DNA from 2 places in the Streptomyces sp. NPDC055103 genome. Region 1 is predicted to be linked to the other one. Evidence: riboswitches for the same ligand, from Rfam matches in the RefSeq annotation. Region 1 holds a riboswitch; the other holds the start of a gene.

Region 1 (11,945 bases):
GCCCTCGCCCCCACGTCGTCCTGACTCCCGGCCCCGCCGACTCGCGTGGCTACGAGGGTCCCCTGAGCGCCTCCAGTTGGTTCAGGAACCAGCGCTGGGGGGGCAGGGCCGTTGCCGCCGCGGCGAGGCGTTTGGTGCGGTCGGCGCGTTCGGTCGCCGGCATCGACAGGGCGGTGTGGAGTGCCTCGGCGGTTTCCGAGACGTCGAAGGGGTTCACGGTGAGGGCGTCGGCGCGGAGTTCCTGGTAGGCGCCCGCGCCCGTCGAGAGGACCAGGGCGCAGCCCGCCTCCGAGACGACCGGTATCTCCTTCGCGACCAGGTTCATGCCGTCGCGCACCGGGTTCACCAGGGCCACGTCCGCGAGGCGGTAGGCGGCCAGGGAGCGGGTGAAGTCGTCCCGTACCGAGACCAGGACCGGCTGCCAGTCGGGCGTGCCGAACTCGGTGTTGATCTCGTCCGCCAGGGCCGTCACCGAGGCGGTGTACTGACGGTACGACTCCAGGTCCTGGCGTGACGGGTACGCCGAGGCCAGGTGGACCACCCGGTCGCGCCACTCGGGGTGGGTGGTGAGCAGTTCGCGGTAGGCGAGGAGGCCGCGGATGATGTTCTTGGAGAGTTCGGTGCGGTCGACGCGCACGATGGTCTTCCGGTCGCCGACCTCCTCCCGGAGCCGGGCCAGCCGCTCGTCCACCTCCGGGCGGTACGCCAGCGCCCGCAGCTCGTCGGCGTCCACGCCCAGCGGGTACGCCCGGACCCGGGTGCGGCCCTTCCTGAAACCGTGGCGGCGGTGCTCCACGCCGTGCCAGGGGTCGCCGCTCGGCCAGATGCCCCGGGCCGTGCCCGTCGCGTCGTCCCGCTGCGAGCAGCAGCTGATGAAGAAGCTCGCCCATCCCCAGGTGTGGAAGCCCAGCTCGTCCGCGCCGAGCATCCCCCACAGCAGTTCCTCGACGATGTCGTCCGGCACCATCCGCAGGTACTCGGGGGAGACCCACGGGGTGTGCGTGAAGTGCCCGATCCGCAGGTCGGGGCGGAGCTCCCGGAGCATCCAGGGGACGAGCGACAGGTGGTAGTCCTGGACCAGGACCGCCGCGCCCTCCGACGCCTCGGCCGCCAGGGCCTCCGCGAAGGCGCGGTTGTAGCCGCGGTACGCCTCCCAGCGGCGTCGGAACTCCGCGTCGAAGACGGGCTCGCGCGGGACGTCGTACAGGTGGTGGTGGAGGAACCACAGCACCGAGTTCGCGATGCCGTTGTACGCGTCGGCGTACACGTCCGGGGCGATGTCCAGCATGCGGACGCCCGGCTCGCCGACCCCGCGCCGCACCGCCTCCCGGTCGCCCTCGCCGAGGGCCGCGCACACCCACAGGCTGTCCTGAGAGGAGACGGCGCTCAGGCCTGAGACCAGGCCGCCTCCGCCCCTGCGGGCGTCGAGCTCACCGTCCTCGCCGAGCACGTACGAGACGGGTCCCCGGTTGGATGCCACGAGCACAGTAGCCATGTGGCGAACCTAGCCCGTCCCGTAAACGCTCAAACGTACGTATACGAGACGGGCCGATCCGGCCACGGGGTGTGTGCCGCTCAGTGGTCGCGGCGGCCGCGCATCGCTGCCTTCGCCACCAGGCCCGTCGCCGCCAGGGCCACGCCGAGCGCGCCGAGCAGCCACAGCCGCTCACCGTTGCTGCCCGTCTCCGCCATCGAGCCGCCGTTCCCTCCGTGCGGTCCCGGCGCCGGGGCCACCGGGACGGACGTGCTCCGCGAGGCCGAGGCCGAGGCGGAGGGGGCGGAGGGGGAGGCCGGGCTGGTGGGGGAGGCCGAGCCGGACGGGGACGCCGGGTCCGTGGGCTCCACCGGTGCCGAGGTCGTCGGCTTCGGGGGCTTCGTCGGGTCCGTCGGCTTCGGATCCGTCGGGGTCGGCGTCGGCTTGGGCTTGTCGAGCACCGGGGTGATCGCGCAGGCCTGGTCCTCGCTGCCGTCGCCGCAGTTGGAGCGCGGGGACTCCACCTCGACGCTGTTGCGGAGCTTCCCGTCGCCGGTCACCGGGTCCTTGATCTTCACCGAGTACGTGACGGTCGCCGTCTTCCCCGCCGGGATCGTCCCGACGTACCCGATCTTCGGCTTCCCGTACGACACCTCGCCCAGGTCCGTCTTCACGTCGCCGTTGTAGTCGGCGTCGTCGAGGTTCCCCGTCAGGTCGTCGCTGAACTTGGCGTTCGGGTAGTCGATCGTGCTGATGTTCTTCGCGGTGATCTTGTACGTGAGGGTGTCGCCCGGCTTCACCGTGCGCGGGCTCGCCGTCTTGGTGATCTCCAGGTCGGGCACCGGCACCGAGAAGGCGAGCCCGGACGGCACGTACGTGTCGCCGTTCGTGGAGAAGGTGAGATCGGCCGAGGTCGCGCCCTGCGGGATGGCGCCGTCCGGGATGTCGAAGGCCTTGGCGTCGATGCTCAGGTTGTTGACGAGCTTGGGCGCGACCGCCCCGTCGTCCTCGCCGATGAAGAAGTTGTTGGTGTTGCCGGTGTGGTTCTCGGTGACGTTCTTGCCGTCGACGAGGAACTTGTCGCCCGGGGTGTTCCAGTCGCCCTTGTACGCGGTGACGCTCGCCCGCGCCGTGCCGCCGCTCCGGTAGAAGCCGTCGACGGTGATCGTGGTCGCGGGGGAGGTGGAGCGCTGGAGGACGTGGCCGCCGTAGACGTAGACGTTCCGCCGCTCCGGGGCCTTGACCGGGTCGGGTCCCGGGAACTTGTGGACGACGGTCAGGGACCAGCCGCCCACGCAGCCCTTGCCGTTCGGCGACCAGATGTTGCCGACGGCCACCCGCGCGTCCGTCCCCGAGACGCCCGCGAAGGCGGCGGTCACGTCCGACTCGCCCGTGTAGTAGTGCGGGCCGTTGGTGTCGGCCGGGTCGGTGACCATGCTGTCGATCGAGACCGGGGTCGCGGGCCCCGTCCCGACCCTGATCACCGGCGCGGTCGTCGCCGGGTCGCCGGGCGAGGACCCGACGTCGGCGCCGGAGATGTCGCAGCGCCGGAGCTGGGCCCCGCTCGGGCCCTTGTACGTGCCGTCGTTGCCGCCCCAGAACAGCCGGGCGTACGCGACCTCGGCACCCGCCGGGATCGCGACGTGGCCGGTACTGGAGCCGAACTCGGGCGCCTCGCCCGCCACCATGTCGGCGGCGTCGATCCGCCGCATCACGAAGGTGTTGTTGTTGTCGGAGCCCTCGCCCTTCGCGGCGGTCGCGCAGCGCGCGGCCATGTCCGCGGGCTCGGTGGGGCAGCCCATGACCGTGTTGCCGAGCGTCGTGAAATCGCCGTAGATCGACTCGTCGTACCGCTTGCCGAAGGGCTCGGTGACGTCCGCCGAGGCCGGACCAGCCGCGGCCGTCGAGAGCGCGAGTGAGGCCACCGCGAGTCCGACGACCGCCGCCACACCGCCCAGGTGCTGTTGTCTGAAGCGCATAAAAGGGCAATGTAGGCAAAGCGGATCATCTGGTGGCGTTACGCCACGCGGCGGCGCCTGTACTCCGTGATCTCGGCCATCGGCGGCCGTTCCTCCGTGTCCACCGCGTAGGTCCGGGGGGTGAACCCGTCCTCGCCCCGCTCGAACTGGGTCAGCCTCGGCCGTACGAGGTGGCCGCGCGAGAGCCGTAGCTGCGCCGTCCGGTAGATCGCCGCCGCCATCCGGCCCAGCGCCCGCTCGTCCTGATGGCGGTGCTTGCGCACCCCCACGTCGACCTGTGCGAGGGCGTCCAGGCCCACCGTGTGCAGCGCGTCGACGAGCAGCCCCAGCTCCACCCCGTAACCGACGGGGAAGGGCAGCCGCTCCAGGAGCGAGCGCCGCGCCGCGTACTCGCCGCCCAGCGGCTGCACGAAGCCGGCCAGCTGCGGCCAGTGGAGGTTGAGGAGCGGCCGAGCCACCAGCTCGGTCACTCGGCCGCCCTGACCTGGGGTCTTGCCGGAGGCGAGCTGATCGGACGCAGTGCCGAAGGGGCGGTCGTAGGTCGCCTTCACGAGGTCGACGTCCGGTTCGGTGAGCAGCGGGCCCACGATCCCCGTCACGAAGTCCGCCGAGAAGTCCCGCAGGTCCGCGTCGACGAAGCACACGACGTCCCCGCTCGTCACCATGAGCGACCGCCACAGGACCTCGCCCTTGCCGGGGACGGCCGGTATCCGGGGGAGGATCGCGTCCCGCGCCACCACCCGCGCCCCGGCGGCCGCCGCCACCTCCGCCGTACGGTCGGTGGAGCCCGAGTCGACGACCACCAGTTCGTCCACGAGCGGCACCGCGTCCGACATCAGCTCGCGGCGGATCACGGCGACGATGTCGCCGACCGTCGCCTCCTCGTTCAGCGCCGGCAGCACGACGCTGACCTTCGTGTTTCGCTTGGCGGCGAGGATCCGCTCCAGCGGCCGGTCGGCCACGGACCAGGACCGCCGGTCCAGCCAGCGCTCCACCTCTTCGAGCACGTGATCTCCATCTCGCGGTTCGGACGGCCCGTCCAAGCGCCGGGGCCTTCGGTTACAGTCTTGAACAACGCGGATGCCCGATGCACGTCGGGGTGCCGCCCGCGTCGGAGCGCAGGAACGAAGTCCCGCGAGGAACTTCACCCCGCTTCACAATCGAATACCGCTCATCCAGAGGGGCAGAGGGAAACGGCCCGTTGAAGCCCCGGCAACCCTCCAGTCGGTTACTCGTCCTCCAGCGAGGTCCCCGACTAGGGAAGGTGCCAAATCCGTCTCATGGCGAAAAATTCGCCATGGGAAAGATGAGGAGAAAGGGCCTCGCCTCCAATGGCTGTACAGACTGTCGCTTCCGCCGCCACCGTCGACCTCGGTCCCGCTTCCGGGCTTTCCTGTCGCGAATGCGGTGAAGTCTTCGCGCTCGGTCCGATCTTCGCCTGCGAACTCTGTTTCGGACCGCTCGAGGTCGCCTACGACCTCCCCACCGGTGACCCCGAGGCGCTGCGCAAGCAGATCGAGGCCGGCCCCGCCAACATCTGGCGCTACGCCCCCCTGCTGCCCGTCCCCGCCGACGTCGCCGAGAAGCCGAACCTGAACCCGGGCTGGACCAAGCTCGTCCAGGCCGACAACCTCGCCCGCGAGATCGGTGTCGCCCCCGGCAAGCTCTTCGTCAAGGACGACTCGGGCAACCCGACCCACTCCTTCAAGGACCGGGTCGTCGCGCAGGCCCTCGAGGCCGCCCGCGCCTTCGGCTTCACCACGCTCTCCTGCTCCTCCACCGGCAACCTCGCCGGCGCCGTCGGCGCCGCCGCCGCCCGCGCCGGCTTCCGCTCCTGCGTCTTCATCCCGCACGACCTGGAGCAGGGCAAGGTCGTCATGGCCGCCGTCTACGGCGGTGACCTCGTCGCCATCGAGGGCAACTACGACGACGTCAACCGCTTCTGCTCGGAGCTCATCGGCGACCCGCTCGGCGAGGGCTGGGGCTTCGTCAACGTCAACCTCCGCCCGTACTACGGCGAGGGCTCCAAGACGCTGGCGTACGAGATCTGCGAGCAGCTCGGCTGGGTCATCCCCGACCAGCTCGTCATCCCGATCGCCTCCGGCTCGCAGCTCACCAAGATCGACAAGGGTCTGCAGGAGCTCATCAAGCTCGGCCTCGTCGAGGACAAGCCGTACAAGATCTTCGGTGCGCAGGCCGAGGGCTGCTCCCCGGTCTCCGTCGCCTTCAAGGCCGGCCACGACGTGGTCCGCCCGCAGAAGCCGAACACGATCGCCAAGTCGCTCGCGATCGGCAACCCGGCCGACGGCCCGTACGTCCTCGACATCGCCCGTCGCACCGGTGGCGCCGTGGAGGACGTGAACGACGAGCAGGTCGTGGACGCGATCAGGCTGCTCGCCCAGACCGAGGGCATCTTCGCCGAGACGGCGGGCGGCGTGACCGTCGGCGTCACGAAGAAGCTCGTCGAGGCCGGTCTGATCGACCCGGAGCTCACCACCGTCGTGCTGAACACCGGCGACGGCCTCAAGACGCTGGACGCCGTGGCCGAGGGCTCGCAGGCGACCGCCACCATCCGCCCCAGCCTGGACGCGTTCCGCGCCGCGGGCCTGGCTCTCTGAGAGGTACGAAGACATGGCCGTGAACGTCCGCATCCCCACCATCCTCCGCACCTACACGGGCGGGCAGTCCGAGGTCCCGGCCGAGGGCGCGACCCTCGCCGAGGTCATCGCGGACCTGGAGAAGAACCACACGGGCATCGCCGCCCGCGTCCTGGACGACCAGGGCAAGCTGCGCCGCTTCGTCAACGTCTACGTGAACGACGACGACGTGCGCTTCGAGCAGGGTCTGGAGACGGCCACCCCGGCCGGCGCGGGCGTCTCGATCATCCCGGCGGTCGCCGGAGGCTGCTGAGCCCCCACGGCTGACCTGTTGTCCCGTCTTTCTTGAATTGCCCCTTCCGCGCCATAAAGCGGAGGGGGCAATTCTGCATGGTTGAACGGGGTAGAGTTGGGGAAGTCCCCTCCGCTGCTCATGCCGGACGCATATGAGAATGCGTCCCTGTGCGTCAGGAAGCAGCCAAAGTGTCTGCGCGTTGTGTACGTTCTGCGCGTTTTGCCGGGCCCGACTTGCCCCGGAACTCCAGGGATTCTCCCTAATTCCCCTTTCCGTCGTGCCCAGAATTCTCGCTCGATTGACCTGTTGCAGAGGGCAGTTGGGCAGATACATTCAGCGGCGGTCGACGCGTTCCGGCGCAGGGTCTGACCCCGGGTCCGCGAAGTGCGGTTCCCGCGCAAGGGCCAGTAATAGGGGAGTTAGGCATGGCTCAGGGCACCGTCAAGTGGTTCAACGCGGAGAAGGGCTACGGCTTCATCGCGGTCGACGGTGGTGCGGATGTTTTCGTCCACTACAGCGCGATCCAGATGGATGGCTACCGCAGCCTCGAAGAGGGGCAGCGGGTCGAGTTCGAGATTTCGCAGGGCCAGAAGGGTCCGCAGGCGGACATGGTCAAGCTCGCCGTCTGAGCGCGGCGCGATCGGCCACCGACGCAACGCCGTCGAGGGGCCCGCATCCCTGAGGGGAAGCGGGCCCCTCGCGCGTTCCCCGACGCCCGGGAGGGCCGGCGGGGAGAGGGGTGGGAGGCCCGGCGGGAAGGCGGCCGGAAGCCCGGTGCGAAGGTGGCCCGAAACCTGAGAGTCGCTTGCACTCTCCTAGGGCGAGTGCTAATCATTGGCGTTAGCACTCGGAAGGTGAGAGTGCTACGAGGATCGGGCAGACGAGGTCGCCGGCCGGGTGGGGCAAGGAACCACGCGGAGCACCGGAGGCCGTCCGTCGCGGGCGTCGGCGCGGTCCTGGAGCGTTATCCACCCCATGTCCGGGAGGACCACTTCACATGGCCAAGATCATCGCGTTCGACGAGGAGGCCCGGCGCGGTCTCGAGCGCGGCATGAACCAGCTCGCTGACGCCGTCAAGGTCACCCTCGGCCCCAAGGGTCGCAACGTCGTCCTCGAGAAGAAGTGGGGCGCCCCCACGATCACCAACGATGGTGTCTCCATCGCCAAGGAGATCGAGCTCGAGGACCCGTACGAGAAGATCGGCGCCGAGCTGGTCAAGGAAGTCGCCAAGAAGACGGACGACGTCGCCGGCGACGGTACGACCACCGCCACCGTTCTCGCCCAGGCGCTCGTCCGCGAGGGCCTCCGCAACGTCGCCGCCGGTGCCAACCCCATGGCCCTCAAGCGCGGCATCGAGAAGGCCGTCGAGGCCGTCTCCGGCGCCCTCCTCGAGCAGGCGAAGGATGTCGAGACCAAGGAGCAGATCGCTTCGACGGCCTCCATCTCCGCCGCCGACACCCAGATCGGCGAGCTCATCGCCGAGGCGATGGACAAGGTCGGCAAGGAAGGCGTCATCACCGTCGAGGAGTCGCAGACCTTCGGTCTGGAGCTCGAGCTCACCGAGGGCATGCGCTTCGACAAGGGCTACATCTCGGCGTACTTCGCCACCGACATGGAGCGTATGGAGGCGTCGCTCGACGACCCGTACCTCCTGATCGTCAACTCCAAGATCTCTTCGGTGAAGGACCTGCTCCCGCTCCTGGAGAAGGTCATGCAGTCGGGCAAGCCGCTGCTGATCATCGCCGAGGACGTCGAGGGCGAGGCCCTGTCGACCCTGGTCGTCAACAAGATCCGCGGCACCTTCAAGTCCGTCGCGGTGAAGGCCCCGGGCTTCGGCGACCGTCGTAAGGCCATGCTGAACGACATCGCCATCCTCACCGGCGGCACGGTCATCTCCGAGGAGGTCGGCCTCAAGCTGGAGAACGCGGGCCTCGACCTGCTGGGCCGCGCCCGCAAGGTCGTCATCACCAAGGACGAGACCACCATCGTCGACGGTGCCGGTGACAGCGAGCAGGTCGCCGGTCGCGTGAACCAGATCCGCGCCGAGATCGAGAACAGCGACTCGGACTACGACCGCGAGAAGCTCCAGGAGCGCCTCGCGAAGCTGGCCGGCGGCGTGGCCGTCATCAAGGCCGGCGCCGCGACCGAGGTCGAGCTCAAGGAGCGCAAGCACCGCATCGAGGACGCCGTTCGCAACGCGAAGGCGGCCGTCGAGGAGGGCATCGTCGCCGGTGGCGGCGTGGCCCTGCTCCAGGCTTCCTCGGTCTTCGAGAAGCTTGAGGCGGACCTGTCGGGCGACGAGGCCACCGGTGCCAACATCGTCAAGCTGGCCCTTGAGGCCCCGCTGAAGCAGATCGCGGTCAACGCCGGCCTCGAGGGCGGCGTCGTGGCGGAGAAGGTCCGCAACCTGCCCGTCGGCCACGGCCTGAACGCCGCGACCAACGAGTACGTCGACCTCATCGCCGAGGGCATCATCGACCCGGCGAAGGTCACGCGCTCCGCGCTGCAGAACGCCGCGTCGATCGCCGCGCTGTTCCTCACCACCGAGGCCGTCATCGCCGACAAGCCGGAGAAGGCGTCCGCGCCGGCCGGCGGCGGCATGCCGGGCGGTGACATGGACTTCTGATCCTCCGGGATCGGTGGTTCATCGCTGTACCGCAGTACTGCTGAACGCGACCGAGGGCGGCACTCCCCAGCAGGGGGGTGCCGCCCTCGGGCGTTGTGCGGGACGGGGAGGGCGGGGTGATCCTGGAAGGGACACCGGGGAAGGGCCGAGACCATGGTCATTCTGCTGACGACGCCCGCCGATCGCGAACTGGTCATCACCCGGACCTTCGACGCCCCGCCGGGCCTGCTGTGGGAGGCCTGGACGCGCCCCGAGCACGTACGCGAGTGGTACGGCTCCGCCGCGCTGACGACGACGGTCGTCGACATCGACCTGCGCGTGGGCGGCGCCTGGCGCTGGGGGCAGACGGCCCCCGGCGGCCAGGAGATCGTCTTCTCCGGCACGTACGAGGACGTCGTCACGGTCGAGCGGCTCGACTACACGGAGGTCTTCGAGCAGATGCCGGAGGCCGGCCCCGTCCGCGTCACCCTCACCTTCGACGCGACCCCTGACGGCGGCACGGCTCTGACCAGCACCTCCGTCTGGCCCTCGAACGAGCTCAGGGACCAGGCGCTGGCGGCGGGCATGGAAGCGGGGGTCCGCGAGCAGTACGAACGGCTCGCGGACCACGTGCGGACGATGTGAGGGCGCGGGGCGGGCCGGTTGTTCCTCCTCAGTGGCGGAAGAGGGCCGTCCAGAGGAAGGATTCGCCGAAGGCCGGGGAGGTGGTGGGTTCGTCGCGCATACGGCGGACCTCGACCTCCGTCAGGTCGGCGAAGAGCGTGCGCAACTCCGTGTCGGTGTAGGCGAGTCCGCCGTCCAGCTTCCCCTTCCGGTAGAAGTCGGCGTCCGGCAGCTCCGAGCCCATGCCGCCCTCCCCGGCGGCGAACGCGGTGAGCGCGAGGTGCCCGCCGGGCGCGAGGACGCGGTCGAGGAGCGCGAGGTAGCTGACGCGGCGGTGCGGGGGCAGGTGGTGGAAGCAGCCGGAGTCGTAGACGAGGTCGTACGGGCCGTCGAGGGCGGGGCTGCTGAAGGCGTCGCCGCACACGAACCGCACGGACCCGGTCGCGCCGGCCTTGTGTGCGCGTTCCTCCGCCCAGGCGATCGCGGTGGCGGAGAGGTCGACGGCGTCCACCTCGTATCCGAGCGACGCGAGGTACAGGCTGTTCCGCCCGGGCCCGCACCCGAGGTCGAGGGCCCGCCCGCCGGCCGGGAGCAGGCCCTTCTCGGCGTACGCCACGAGGTTCTCGTCCGGCTTCGGGACGAAGAACGGCACCGGCTTGTCGCGGTCGGCGTAGAAGCCGTCCCACCAGTCGGCGCCGCCCTCGGTCCACCGGTCGGCGTCGGGCGCGAAGAGCCCGTCGAGCAGGGTCAGTACGTCCTCGACCGTGCGGATGTCACGGTTGTTCAGGTCCATCGGGATCCCCCTCCGAGTCGATCTCCAGGATAGGGGTTGGAGGGGTAAAAGCCCAGGTCAGAGGTGGTGTGCGGGTGTGCTGTGTGGGCCCTGCGGGGGCGCCGGGTGGAGGTGTGACCCCAGGGGGCGGGCCCCGTGTGCGGGGTCGCCGTGCACCCGCCTCAGGCCCGGGAAGAGGGCTTTCCGGGGTGCGCCGGGAAGGGTTTCTGGCGCAGTTGGGGAGCTGACCCTCTTCAGGCTGTTGACGGGCTTCCGAACTGTCGCTTGACCAGGGTGTCTTGGCTCGCGGCCGAGAACGTGGCGTCGGTTTACATCGCCACGCTGGCATCCTCACCCTGATGTCAGAACGGGGCGTCATGTTGTCCACGACCTGCACGTTCACTTGACGTTTGTCGCGAAATGGTCAGGCGATGCGTTCACCGACGCCATGTTGTCCCGGACCGAAGAGATCCGTCCCCGACCGCCACCCCCAGCTTGCTGGGACGGGGGTCCAGGGGATGGGTCACGCGGTGGGCTCGGTCGCGTGCAGCGCCGCACGCAGGTGACCCTGGGAGGCGGTGAGCCGGCGGGCGGCCGTGGGGGCGTCGATGTCGGCGAGGATCATGAGGATCGCGTTCTTCACCTCCCCGTCGGCGGCGGTGAGCGCGGCCTCGATCTGCTCGTCGGGCGCGCCGGTGGCCAGGGCGACGATCCGCCGCGAGCGGGCCTGGAGCTTCTCGTTGGAGGCGCGGACGTCGACCATGAGGTTTCCGTAGGTCTTGCCGAGGCGGATCATGGTGATGGTCGAGATCATGTTGAGGACGAGCTTCTGCGCGGTGCCGGCCTTCAGGCGGGTGGAGCCGGTGAGGAGCTCGGGGCCGGGGACGACTTCGATGCCGTGCTCGGCGGCGGCGGCGAGCGCGCTGTCCGCGTTGCAGGACAGGCCGATGGTCAGCGCGCCGAGGGTGCGGGCGTGCTCGACGGCGCCGATGGCGTACGGGGTGCGGCCGGAGGCGGAGATGCCGACCACCGTGTCGTCGGCGGTGAGTCCGAGTCCGGTCAGGTCCTCCACCGCGAGCTCCTTGGAGTCCTCGGCGCCCTCGACGGCCTTGACCATGGCGGAGGGGCCGCCCGCGATCAGTCCGACGACCTGGGAGGGGTCGGTGTTGAAGGTGGGCGGGCACTCGCTGGCGTCGAGGACGCCGAGGCGGCCGGCGGTGCCGGCGCCGAGGTAGATCAGCCGCCCGCCGCGGGCCATGCGCTCGGCGGTGGCGTCGATCGCGGCGGCGATGGCGGGGAGCTGGCGGGCGACGGCGGCGGGGACGGTCTGGTCCTCGCCGTTCATGGTCCGGGCGATGTCCAGGGTCGGGAGCTGGTCGATCTCGGCGAGCTCGGGGCGGAACGCCTCGGTGGTGAGGGTGGCCAGCTGGGCGCGGAGCTCGGAGTACGTGTCGGAGGACGCGGCGGACGTGGCGGACGCGGCGGACGTGGCGGAGGTGGACATGTGCGGCTCTTTCGGTGCGTGGACGTCGTCGGCGTCGTTGGCGGTCGACGTGTGACGCTCGGCGGGCGGGTCGGCGGGCGGGTCGGCGGGCGGGT
Region 2 (11,945 bases), on a different contig from region 1:
GCGAGCTTGCGCTCGACGGTGCGCTTGTGGCGGGCCACCTCGGCCCGGCTGCGTTCGAGCTCGACGAGGGCGGTGCGTGCCTCGTCCCGCTTCTGGTTCAGCCGGCGCTGCTCCCGCTGGAGTTCGCCGAGCGCCGCGCCCTGCCGGGCGGTGGCGCGGTCGAGGACCGAGGCGCGCTCCAGATAGCTGTCGGGGTCGGAGGAGAGCAGCAGCGCGAGGGCGGGGTCGATGCCGCCGGAGCGGTACTGGGCGCCGGCGACCGAGCCGAGGGCGCCCCGCATGTGGTTGATGCGCTCCTGGCCGCGGGCGAGTCCGTCCTGTGCCCGGGAGACCGTCCGGCGCAGCGCGTCCGCCTTCTCGTCCGCCTTGTTGTAGCCCTCGGTGGCCTTCTCGGCCTCCTCGAAGAGGCGGTCGACGGTGGCCCGGGTGGCCGTGGGCGTGGTCCCGGGGTCGGCGCTCGCGGGGACGGCCCCGAGGGACGCCGCCGCGGTGGCCGCGGCGGCTGCGGTCAGGACGGTGACCCTCGCGGGTCGGCGGTGGGACGCCACTAATCGCGCTCCGTTCGGCTCGACGCAGACTGGCGCGGCAGACAGTAGCCGCTGATCACGTCACGTCCAACGAAGGCGCCGGGCACACAAAGTGACGCCCCGCCGGAGATCACAGGTCACCGGCGGGGCGTCAGGTCAGCGAGCGTCCGGGCGAACCACCCGTTTGGGCGGCATACCGGAGCGGGGTGTGTCAGCCTCCGACGCGGACGCCGAACTGGAACGTGCCCATGTAGCTCATCGACTCGTAGCGGACGCTGGCGCCCGGCTTGGGGGCGTGCAGGATCGTGTTGTTGCCCGCGTACAGACCCACGTGCGACAGGCCGTTGAAGAAGACCAGGTCGCCCGGCTTGAGCTGGCTGCGGCCGATCTTCGTGCCGTCGTTCTGCTGGGTGTACGTGGTGCGGGTGAGCCTGGCGCCGGCCTGGCGGTAGGCCCACTGGGTCAGACCCGAGCAGTCGTAGGCGTTGGGGCCCTCGGCGCCGGAGACGTACGGCTTGCCGATCTGGGAGGCGGCGGCGTTGAGCGCGGCGGCGCCGAGGCCGCTCGCGGGGGCCTCGTTGCCGAGGTCGAGCCGCTCGCCGGCGGCGCGGCTGGCCCGCTGCTCCTTGGCCCGCTCCTCCTGCTCCAGCCTGGCCTTCTCGGCCGCCGTGAGGGTGTTGAGGAGCTTCTGCGCCTCGGCGAGCTTGCTCTGGTACTTCTGCTTCTTCGCACCGAGGGTCTTGCGGACGTCCTCGAGGTCGGCCAGCTTCGTGGTCGCCTCGGCGCGCTGCTGCGCGAGGGTCCGCTGCTTGGCCTGGATCGAGGTGAGGACGTCGGCCTGCTGGGCGCTCAGCTGGTCGATCGCGGACGCCTTGTCGAGGTAGGTGTCCGGGTCGGCGGAGAGGAAGAGCTGGAGCGCCGGGTCGATGCCGCCGGAGCGGTACTGGGCGCTGGCGACCGAACCGATCTGGTTGCGCAGGGTGTTGAGCTCCTGCTGACCGCGGGCCACCTTGTCCTGGAGGTTGCTGATCTCCGTCTGCAGCGTGCCGCGGCGCTCTTCGGCCTGGTTGTACTGCTCCGTGGCCTCTTCGGCCTCGTGATGGAGCTCGTCGACCTTCGACTTGACCTCGTCGATCTTGGGCTTGGGGGCCGCCTGGGCTCCGGACTGGGCGGAGAGCGCGACGGCGGCGGCCGCGGCCGCGGTGAGCACGGTCACGCGGGCACGGCTCGGCTGCTTGGGTCGACGGTGGGACGCCACGAAGGCGAGCTCCTTCTTCCTCAGAGCCGCCCAACCGGTGAGGGGCAGGCGGTTCCTCCGCCGTCACCCCGGATGGGTGATCAACCGCGCGAAGGTTCGAAGCCTGACCCTAGTGACCAAGTTGTGATCAGTTCAAATCCCACTGGCAAAAATATCGCTCACGCAGCACTTTGTTTACCCACACCACACGGGCAGTGATGACCACTTGACGGTGCGCCATCCAGAATTCGGGCATAAAGCCCAGGAGTTACGAGACGTTACGAGAGCCGCGAAAGCCGCTTCAGCAACAATGCGGACGCCACGGGCCTCGCACCCGCCTTCGCCACTCCGTCGGCCACCTCGCGGTCGGTGGAGACCACCACCACGGGCCGCCCCGGCGGCTCGGCCCGGACCAGCTGACGGATCAACTCGTCCGCCGTCACGCCGGGCTTGGAGAAGAGCACGCGCACCCCGCGCGGCGGCGCGAGCAGTACCGGGGCCGCCAGTTCCGCCCCGTCGAAGACACACGTGACCTCGGCGCCCGAGCGGGCCGCGAGGGCCGAGAGGCTCCCGAGGAGCCGCAGCCGCTGCTTCTCCAGCGGCATCGTCGGATAGCCGGTCTTGGTGACGTTGTAGCCGTCGACCACCAGATGGGCCTGCGGCAGCGCGAGCAGTTGGTCGAGCAGCGCCGGATCGGTCTCGGAAAGCGCCCGTGCCGCGATGTCCTTCGGGGACATCCGCCCCGGCTCCACCGCGTCGACGGTGTCCGCCGGGTGTACGGAGACGGGGGGCAACGCCAGTTCGCGGCGCAGCCCCTGGGCCGCGTCCAGGACCGTGTCGAGCAGCAGCCGCAGCCGCATGTCCTCCACCGAGCGGCCCTCGCGCGCGGTCCTGCGGCTCGCCTCCAGCGCCGCCTCGACCTCGGCGAGCCGGGCCTTGAGCCGCCGGCTCTCGCTCTCGGCGGCCGACACCTGGGCCGCCGCCTCCGCCCGCGCGGTGTCGATCTCGCCCTGCGCGCGGCGCAGCGCGGCCTCACCGCGCTTCACATCGCTCTGGGCGCTGCGCAGCTTGCGGTGAAGCGATTCCGCTTCCCTCCGGGCGGCGTCCAGATCGTGGCGCAGCTCCTCCGTCTCGCCCCGGGAGCGGTCCTTCGCGGCGGCGAGCTCCTCGCGCAGCCGATCCAGTTCGCGCCGACCGGCCTCGTCGGCCCGCTCGGCGTCCGCCCGCTGGGCCTCCTCGCCCGCGGCGGCGACGAGCTTGACCCAGCCGACCGGACGCAGCACGTAGGCGGCGGCCGCCACGTCGAGCGGGTCGGCGGCGGCGGGCGGGGTGCCCGTCTCGACGGCACCGGCGAGCTCGGGCTGGGACTGCTTGAACCGCTCGCCGATCCGCTGACGGAAGAGCGGGTCGCTCTCCAGGGCGGCCGCCATCGCGTTTCCGGCGAACTTGGCCCGCCGGCTCGCGGTGAACCGCGCGTACTGCCGCAGGGGGGCCGGCAGCTCCGAGACGGTCAGCCCGCCGAAGGCGTCCGCGACCAGCGCGACGACCCGCCGACGTACACCTTCCGCCAGTGGGTGGTCGAGCGTCTCGGCAGCGTCACCTGCCGCGCCGGCCGGCTCTCCACCGTGCGCGGGCTGCTCCACGATCCGTCACCCCTATGTCGTCCGCGCCGCCCCTCAGGAGGCGGCGCCCGGCCTGTCCACCAGTTCGATCTGGTCCACCGCGTTGCACCAGCGGCAGCGGACCGACTCGATGGTCTCACTGACCACCTGCCGCTCCTCGACCGTCGGGTCGCCCGCGAGGTCCAGATGGACGTACTCCACGACCTTGGACGAGCGGGTCACGTCGAAGCGGGTCAGGTTGCCACAGAGCGTGCAGCGCCAGCGAGTCTCGGCGGTCGGCAGGGGAACCGTCGTCATCGAGCCGTCCTTCTTCCTGTTGCGTGGTACCAGGTGCGGGAGCCGCGGTGCGCCGTCGAACTGCGGTCGTACTGCCCGTTACCCTACGGCCTCGCCGGTGCGCCGGAGCACGGCGAGGCACTCTGTCCAGTTCGGCCCCGGTACGCCATGATCTGTCCATGATCGACTGGCGAGCGGCTACCCGGGGTGCCTGGCGGGGCACCCGCGGCGGCCCCACGGTGACCTACTGCCTCATCGCCGCCTGCTGCCTCCTCTTCGCGATGAGCCCGGTCTCCGGACTCAACCCGGTGTACGGCACGGGGGACGCGCTCCTCGCGGCCCAGGGCGCGTACTTCCGCCGCTGGGGCGTGGTCCCCGCCGAGCTGATGGCCGGCGACCCCCACGCCCTGCTCACCCCGCTCACCGCGCTCTTCGTCCACGGCAGCTGGCTCCATCTGCTGGGAAACATGCTCTTCCTGTACGTCTTCGGCGCGATGGCCGAAGAGCGCATGGGCCCCGTCGAGTTCGCCCTCTTCTACCTGGGCACCGGCTACCTCGCCCTGGTCGGGTACGCCGTGGCACACGCGAACAGCGAGCAGACGCTCGTCGGGGCGTCCGGGGCGATCTCCGGGGTGCTCGGGGCCTTCCTCTTCCTCTTCCCGCGCTCCCGGGTGACCAGCCTCTTCCCCTTCCTCTTCTTCCTGCCGCTGCGCTTTCCCGCCTGGATCGTGCTGATCTTCTGGTTCGTGCTCCAGTGGCTGGCGGCGCGGGCGGCCGGACCGGGCCCCGGCGTCGCCTATCTGGCCCACGTGGTGGGCTTCTCCCTCGGCTTCCTCTACGCCTGGGGCCGCTACCGGGGTGGGGATAGAGTGAAGGCTCCAGCCGCGGCGACCGAGGGAGAAAGCCAGCCGTGATCACCGCGATCGTGCTCATCAAGACCAGCGTGGACCGCATCCCCGAGATCGCCGAGTCGATCGCGGCGCTCGACAGCGTCAGCGAGGTCTTCTCGGTGACCGGGACCTACGACCTGATCGCCATGGTCCGGGTGTCGCGCCACGACGACCTGGCGGACGTCATCCCCGGCAGCATCAGCAAGATCCCCGGCGTCGAGGCCACGGACACGCACGTGGCGTTCCGGACGTACTCCCAGCACGATCTGGAGGCGGCCTTCGCCATCGGCCTGGAGTCCTGAGGCCGCGCACGCGTCACGACGGAAGGGGGCCTCCCGGCCGGGAGGCCCCCTTCACCCGTACGAGTGACTGATCAGCCGCGGTCGGGGACGCAGCGGCCGTCCTCGGTGCGGTACTTCCACTGCGCGCCGTCCCGGACAAGCTCCTTCACGGCGCCGACGAACCGCTCCACGTGCTCGTCCGGCGTACCGGCGCCGAAGCTCACCCGGATCGCGTTGAGGGACCGCTCCCCCGGGGTCGCCTCGGGGGAGCCGCACTCGCCCTGGGTCTGCGGGTCGCTGCCGAGCAGTGTGCGGACCAGCGGGTGGGCGCAGAAGAGGCCGTCACGGACGCCGATGCCGTACTCGGCGGAGAGCGCGGCGGCGAAGTGGGAGCTGTTCCAGCCCTCCACGACGAAGGAGATGACGCCGACGCGGGGCGCGTCGTCGCCGAAGAGCGAGAGCACCTTGACCTCGGGGACCTCGGCGAGGCCCGCGCGGACCGTGTCGATCAGGTGCTGCTCGCGGGCGACGAGCTGGTCGAAGCCGGCCTCGGTGAGCGCCCTGCAGGCGGAGGCGATGGAGTAGACGCCGATGACGTTCGGGGAGCCGGCCTCGTGGCGGGCGGCGGTGGTGTGCCACTCCACGTCCACGCCGCCGTCGGCGCGGCGCGCCACCTTGCGGGAGGCGCCGCCGCCCGCGAGGTACGGCTCGGCGTCCTGGAGCCAGTCGGAGCGGCCCGCGAGGACGCCCGAGCCGAAGGGCGCGTACAGCTTGTGCCCGGAGAAGGCGACCCAGTCCACGTCCAACTCCTGTACGGAGACGGGGTGGTGGGGCGCGAGCTGGGCGGCGTCGAGCACGGTCCTGGCGCCGTGGGCGTGGGCGGCGGCGGCGAGCTCCTTCACCGGCCACAGCTCACCGGTGACGTTCGAGGCACCGGTGACGCAGACCAGGGCGGGGCCGTAGGGGTCGCGGTCGGCGAGTGCCCGCTCCAGGGTCGCGACGGCCTGCTCGGGGGTGCGGGGCGCGTTGAGGTAGGTGACGTGGGCGTCCTGCCAGGGCAGCAGCGAGGCGTGGTGCTCGGTCTCGAAGACGAAGACCTGGCAGTCGGCGGGGAGCGTGGCCGCGAGCAGGTTGAGGGAGTCGGTGGTGGAGCGGGTGAAGACGACCTGGTCGCCCGGGCGGCAGTCGAGGAACTCGGCGACGGTGACGCGGCTGTTCTCGAAGAGGTCGGTGGAGAGCTGGGAGAGGTAGCCGGCGCCGCGGTGGACGCTGCCGTAGTAGGGGGCGTACGCGGCGACGTCGTCCCACACCCGCTGGAGCGCCGGGGCGCTGGCGGCGTAGTCGAGTGCCGCGTAGGTCACTTCGCCACCGGTGACGAGCGGGACGGTGACGTCCCGGCCGAGGACCGGCAGCGGGGCGGCGCAGCAGGGGTCGGCGGACTCGGAGTCGGCGGTCACGACAGCGGCGTTCGGGTATGCGGACATGGCGGTATCTCCCGGCGGGCGGTGCGGAATGGCTTCGGTGATCCCGTACGCGGCCGGACATGGCGGGGTACGGGTGATGCCTCGGAGGACATGGGGGTACGCGAAAGTGACCCTGATCCGAGGGTGAAGAAGGGGCGGATTCGCCCTATCGCATTCGCTTGCTCACGGAAAAAGCTCCTCGAGAGACCAGGACCCCTGGTGGTCGAGGGGCCCGCGCTTGCCGTGGACCTTGCTGTCCACGGCCTGGTCTTCACCCGGGGCACCCCGCCACGGACGGAGGGTTGCCGGACAGCAAGCCGGGGCTTCGTAGCTGTCACTCATGACCTGGCATGCATCCTGCCACATGATCGCGGATGCGTAAGACCCCGGTCCGCATGCTGGACCGGGGCCTCGAAGGAACCGCTACGCGTTGCTGGCGGCGACCCAGCGCTCCAGGGTGCGGTGGGCCGCGCCGGAATCGATCGCCTCCGCGCCCTTCGCGATACCGGCGCGCAGCTGCTCCGCCAGGGTGCCCTCGCCGGGCTCCAGGGCGGTGAGCGCCGCCGCGGTGTTGAGGAGCACCGCGTCCCGTACGGGCCCGGTCTCCCCCGCGAGGAGCCGGCGGGCGACGTCGGCGTTGAAGGACGCGTCCGCGCCGCGCAGCGCCTCCAGGGGTACGAGGTCGATGCCCACGTCCCGCGGGTCGAAGCGCTCCTCGGTCACCGTGCCGCCGCGGACCACCCAGACCCGCGAGGTGGAGGTGGTCGTCAGCTCGTCCAGGCCGTCGTCGCCGCGGAACACCAGGGCGGAGTTGCCGCGCTCGGCGAAGACCCCGGCCACGATCGGTGCCATGCGCGCGTCGGCGACGCCGACGGCCTGGGCGCGGACCCTCGCCGGATTGGTCAGCGGGCCGAGGACGTTGAAGGTCGTGCGGATCCCCAGCTGGCCGCGCGCGGCGGCGACGTGCCGCAGCGCCGGGTGGAACTTCACCGCGAAGCAGATGGTGATGCCGGCTTCCTCGGCGACCTCGGCGACCCGCCGGGGGGTCAGGTTCAGATTGATGCCGAGCTTCTCCAGGACGTCGGAGGAGCCGGAGGCGGAGGACGCGGCGCGGTTGCCGTGCTTGACGACCTTCGCGCCCGTGCCGGCGGCCACGATCGAGGCCATCGTGGAGATGTTCACGGTCTTGGCGCCGTCGCCGCCGGTGCCGACGATGTCGACGGCGGGGCCGGGCACCTCGATCACGTTGGCGTGCTCGTACATGCTCCGTACGAGGCCGGTGATCTCCGCGACCGTCTCGCCCTTGGCGCGCAGCGCCACCATGAACCCGGCGATCTGGGCGTCGGTGGCCTCGCCGCGCATGATGAGGTCCATCGCCCAGGCCGTGTCGTCGGCGGCGAGGTCACGGCCTTCGAGCAGGCCGTTCAGGAGGACGGGCCAGGAGCGGCCCGCCGACGTAGGTCCTCCAGCGGGGGTCACAGCGCTCATGGCAGCTCCTGGGTCATCACGTAGGGGAATACAAGGTCCACCCTATCGAGCCCGGAAGACGGCGAAGAGCCCCGTCCATCGAATGGACGGGGCTCTCACCGTGGCGACCTACGTCATCGGAAGGTCAGGGGATCAGTGGTGGCCGTGGCCGCTCTGGATCTCCTTGTACTCCTCCGAGGTGGGCTTGGCGATCTGGCTGTCATCGCCGTAGTAGCCCTTGTTGAGCTTGACCCGGAGCTTCTCGATCGCGCCGATCTTGCGCTCCACGCCGTTCTCGTCGACGGCCGGCGGAAGCTCCGCGGCCGCGTACTGCTCGTGCGCCGTGAGCTTGTGCAGCTCGCCCTGGCTCAGCGGGGTGTGGACCTCGACGAACTCACCGTGCGGCAGGCGCTTGATGATGCCCGACTCGCGGCCGTGCAGCACCTTGTCCTTGTCCCGGCGCTGGAGGCCGAGGCAGATCCGCTTGGTGACGATGAACGCGATGACCGGGCCGAGGAAGAAGAAGATCCGCACGAACCAGGTGATCGAGTTGATCGACAGGTGGAAGTGGGTCGCCCAGAGGTCGTTTCCACCACCCACGAGCATGATCATGTACGCGGTGATCCAGGCGACACCGAAGGCGGTGCGCGTCGGAGCGTTGCGCGGGCGCTGCGCGATGTGGTGCTCGCGCTTGTCGCCGGTGATCCAGGACTCGATGAACGGGTAGACCGCGATCGCCGCGAGGACCGCGGGGAAGATCGCCAGCGGGATCATCACGCCCAGGACGAGCGTGTGGCCCCAGAGGTTGATCTCCCAGCCCGGCATGACACGGATCAGCCCCTCGGCGAAGCCCATGTACCAGTCGGGCTGGGCGCCGGTGGACACCTGGTCCGGGCGGTACGGGCCGAGCGCCCAGATCGGGTTGATCGAGGCGATCGCCGAGATGACCGCGATGACACCGAAGACCAGGAAGAAGAAGCCTCCGGCCTTCGCCATGTACACGGGCAGCAGCGGCATGCCCACGACGTTCTTGTTCGTACGGCCGGGGCCCTCGAAGTGCGTGTGCTTGTGGACGAACACCAGGATCAGGTGAGCGACCACCAGGCCCAGCATGATGCCGGGCAGGAGCAGCACGTGCGCCGAGTAGAACCGGGCCACGAAGTCGCCGCCGGGGAACTCCCCGCCGAACAGGAACATCGAGAGGTACGTGCCGACGACCGGCACGGACAGGATCGCGCCCTGCATGAAGCGGACACCGGTGCCGGAGAGCAGGTCGTCCGGGAGCGAGTAACCGGTGAAACCGGTGAACATGCCCAGGAAGAACAGCAGGAAGCCGAACAGCCAGTTGATCTCACGCGGCTTGCGGAACGCGCCGGTGAAGAACACGCGCATCATGTGCACGAACATGCCGGCGAGGAAGATCAGCGCCGCCCAGTGGTGGATCTGCCGGATCAGCAGACCACCGCGCACCTCGAACGAGATGTGCATGGTCGAGTTGAACGCCTCGGACATCAGCTGTCCCTGGAGCGGGACGTACGGTCCGACGTACTCCACCTCGTTCATCGACGGGTGGAAGAACATCGTCAGATAGACGCCCGTCAGGATGATGATGAGGAAGCTGTAGAGGCAGATCTCGCCCAGCATGAAGGACCAGTGGTCCGGGAAGATCTTCCGCATGTTGGCCTTGGCCAGCGTGTAGATCCCCAGGCGACCGTCGGCCCAGTCGGCTACCCGCTCACCGGCGGGGGCCTTCTTGTTCGTATCCGTCACGGTGCTCATCCGCGCTCCCAGAAGGCAGGGCCGACGGGCTCGTCGAAGTCGCCGAGCGCCTCCAGGAAGCCCTTGTCGTTCACGCCGATCCGCAGCTGCGGGAGGGCGTGACCGGCCGGGCCGAAGATGACACGGGCGCCGTCGGAGAGGTCGAAGGTGGACTGGTGGCACGGGCAGAGCACGTGATGCGTCTGCTGCTCGTACAGGGAGATCGGGCAGCCCACGTGGGTGCAGATCTTCGAGAAGGCGACGACGCCCTGGTGCGACCACTCGAGCTCGCGCTTGTCCTTGATGTCCTCCGGCTGGATCCGGACGATCATCAGGGCGGCCTTGGCGATCTCGACCTGGAAGTCGTGGTCGTGCTCCGTCATGCCCTCGGGCATCGCGAAGGTCAGCGAACCGACCGCGACGTCCTCGGGACGCAGCGGCTCGTGCGTGTTCATGTTGATCAGCTGCTTGCCCTTGGCCCACTTCGTGGTCCGGAGCTTCTTCTCGGGCAGCGGACCCATGTCACGCAGGAGCATGACGCCGGAGAGGGGGACGAGCGCCAGCGCACCGAACAGCGTGTTGCGGATGAGCTTGCGGCGGCCGAAGCCGGACTCGGCGGCACCGGCCGCGAAGTCCGACATGACCTTCGCCTTGACCTCGGGCGACGCCGCCATCGGGTGACGCTCGTCGGCGACCTCGACGTCGGACATCAGGGTGCGGGCCCAGTGGACCGCGCCCGCGCCGATGAAGAAGAGAGCCGCACCGAGGGTCAGACCCAGGGCGAAGTTGAGCGAGGACACCCGGCCGAAGGGCCAGATGTACACGATCTGATCGACCGGGAAGATCACGTACGACGCGATGAAGCCGACCGTGGCCAGCATCGACAGCGTGAACATGAAGGCGACCGCACGCTCGGACCGCCGGGCGGCCCGCTCGTCGATGTCCTGGATGCGCGGCTTGTGGGGCGGGAGGCCCGGGTCGGCGAACGGGTCGTCGGCGACCTTCACCGCGCCGTGCGCGGTGTCCTGCCCTGCGGGCAGGTTCTCTTCTGGAATCTCTTGGGTACTCATGACTTCTTGGCCTTAGCGGTGTGGGCCGCGACCCAGATGGCAACTGCGATGAGCGCACCCAGACCGAAGATCCAGGCGAACAGACCCTCGGAGACGGGGCCGAGGCCGCCGAGCTTGAGACCGCCCGGGTTGTCGGCCTTGTCGCTGTTGACGGCCTGGACGTACGCGATGATGTCCTTCTTCTCCTTCTCCGGCATGGTCGTGTCCGGGAAGGAAGGCATGTTCTGCGGGCCGGTCTGCATGGCCTCGTAGAGGTGCTTCGGGCTCACGCCTTCGAGGCTCGGGGCGTACTTGCCGTTGCTCAGCGCGCCGCCCTCACCGGTGAAGTTGTGGCACTGGGCGCAGTTGGAGCGGAACAGCTCGCCACCCTTGGCGACGTCCGCACCGGCAGGGTTGTACTGACCCTCGGTCGGCGTGATCGCACCGGCACCGAGAGAGGCGACGTACGCCGCGAGCTGATCGATCTCAGCCTGCGAGTAGATGACCTTCTTCTTCGGGACCTGGGCGCCCGGCTGCTGGGCCGGCATGCGGCCCGTGCCGACCTGGAAGTCGACCGCGGCCGAACCGACGCCGACCAGGGACGGGCCGTCAGAGGTTCCCTGACCGCCGGTTCCGTGGCAGCTGGCGCAGCCGACGGAGTAGAGCTTCTTGCCCTCCTCGATCGCGAGGGACTGGGCGGTTTCATCGGCCTTCGCCGTGCCCGCGGGCGCGAACGCGGCGTACAGCCCCCCAGTGGCCGCCAGCGCGAGTAGGAGGACGACGACCGCCGCCAGCGGATGGCGTCGTCGTGCGGAGAGCTTTTTCACGGATTACCCCGGTGTCAGGATCTTCTGCGTCGATGCTTGCTGGATGTCTCGGTCCGCCGTGTCGGCGGGACCGATTACTTGATCATGTAGATCGTGGCGAAGAGGCCGATCCAGACGACATCGACGAAGTGCCAGTAGTAGGACACGACGATGGCGGCGGTTGCCTGCTCGTGGGTGAACCTCTTGGCGGCGTACGTCCGGCCGAGGACCAGCAGGAAGGCGATGAGACCGCCCGTCACGTGCAGGCCGTGGAAGCCGGTGGTCAGGTAGAACACGGAGCCGTACGGGTCCGACGAGAGCGAGAGGCCCTCGTGCTTGACCAGCTCGGTGTACTCGAAGACCTGGCCGCCGATGAAGATCGCACCCATCACGAACGTGATGATGAACCACGTCCTGAGCTTCTTCACGTCGCCCCGCTCGGCGGCGAAGACGCCGAGCTGACAGGTGAGGGAGGAGAGCACCAGGATCGTGGTGTTGGTCGCCGAGAACGGGAAGTTCAAGGCCGAGGCCTTTTCCGCCCAGAACTCGGGACCTGTCACCGATCGCAG

What was found. Region 1 has a riboswitch for S-adenosylmethionine ahead of thrC (threonine synthase). Riboswitches for the same ligand answer to the same signal wherever they lie in the genome.
Region 2: linked by a shared signal. The riboswitch ahead of ACWFR1_RS18140 (aminotransferase class V-fold PLP-dependent enzyme) and the one ahead of thrC (threonine synthase) in region 1 are both predicted to bind S-adenosylmethionine.

The regions. Positions count from the first base shown of each region.
Region 1 is NZ_JBSGTX010000003.1:149,760-161,704, reverse strand. It holds gene ACWFR1_RS03835 (glyoxalase) at 1-24, shown strand, start outside; gene ACWFR1_RS03830 (alpha,alpha-trehalose-phosphate synthase (UDP-forming)) at 50-1,495, opposite strand; gene ACWFR1_RS03825 (DUF7927 domain-containing protein) at 1,576-3,453, opposite strand; gene ACWFR1_RS03820 (glucosyl-3-phosphoglycerate synthase) at 3,492-4,460, opposite strand; SAM riboswitch class I at 4,622-4,766, shown strand; gene thrC (threonine synthase) at 4,785-6,071, shown strand; gene ACWFR1_RS03810 (MoaD/ThiS family protein) at 6,085-6,363, shown strand; gene ACWFR1_RS03805 (cold-shock protein) at 6,771-6,974, shown strand; gene groL (chaperonin GroEL) at 7,343-8,971, shown strand; gene ACWFR1_RS03795 (SRPBCC domain-containing protein) at 9,125-9,595, shown strand; gene ACWFR1_RS03790 (class I SAM-dependent methyltransferase) at 9,624-10,367, opposite strand; partial or broken gene ACWFR1_RS03785 (IS200/IS605 family transposase) at 10,681-10,818, shown strand; gene murQ (N-acetylmuramic acid 6-phosphate etherase) at 10,870-11,850, opposite strand; gene ACWFR1_RS03775 (MurR/RpiR family transcriptional regulator) at 11,945-11,945, opposite strand, start outside.
Region 2 is NZ_JBSGTX010000026.1:976-12,920, reverse strand. It holds gene ACWFR1_RS18170 (NlpC/P60 family protein) at 1-548, opposite strand, end outside; gene ACWFR1_RS18165 (NlpC/P60 family protein) at 739-1,785, opposite strand; gene ACWFR1_RS18160 (NYN domain-containing protein) at 2,043-3,407, opposite strand; gene ACWFR1_RS18155 (hypothetical protein) at 3,441-3,683, opposite strand; gene ACWFR1_RS18150 (rhomboid family intramembrane serine protease) at 3,842-4,576, shown strand; gene ACWFR1_RS18145 (Lrp/AsnC family transcriptional regulator) at 4,573-4,854, shown strand; gene ACWFR1_RS18140 (aminotransferase class V-fold PLP-dependent enzyme) at 4,926-6,317, opposite strand; SAM riboswitch class IV at 6,526-6,642, opposite strand; gene trpD (anthranilate phosphoribosyltransferase) at 6,720-7,784, opposite strand; gene qcrB (cytochrome bc1 complex cytochrome b subunit) at 7,917-9,542, opposite strand; gene qcrA (cytochrome bc1 complex Rieske iron-sulfur subunit) at 9,539-10,591, opposite strand; gene qcrC (cytochrome bc1 complex diheme cytochrome c subunit) at 10,588-11,397, opposite strand; gene ctaE (aa3-type cytochrome oxidase subunit III) at 11,472-11,945, opposite strand, start outside.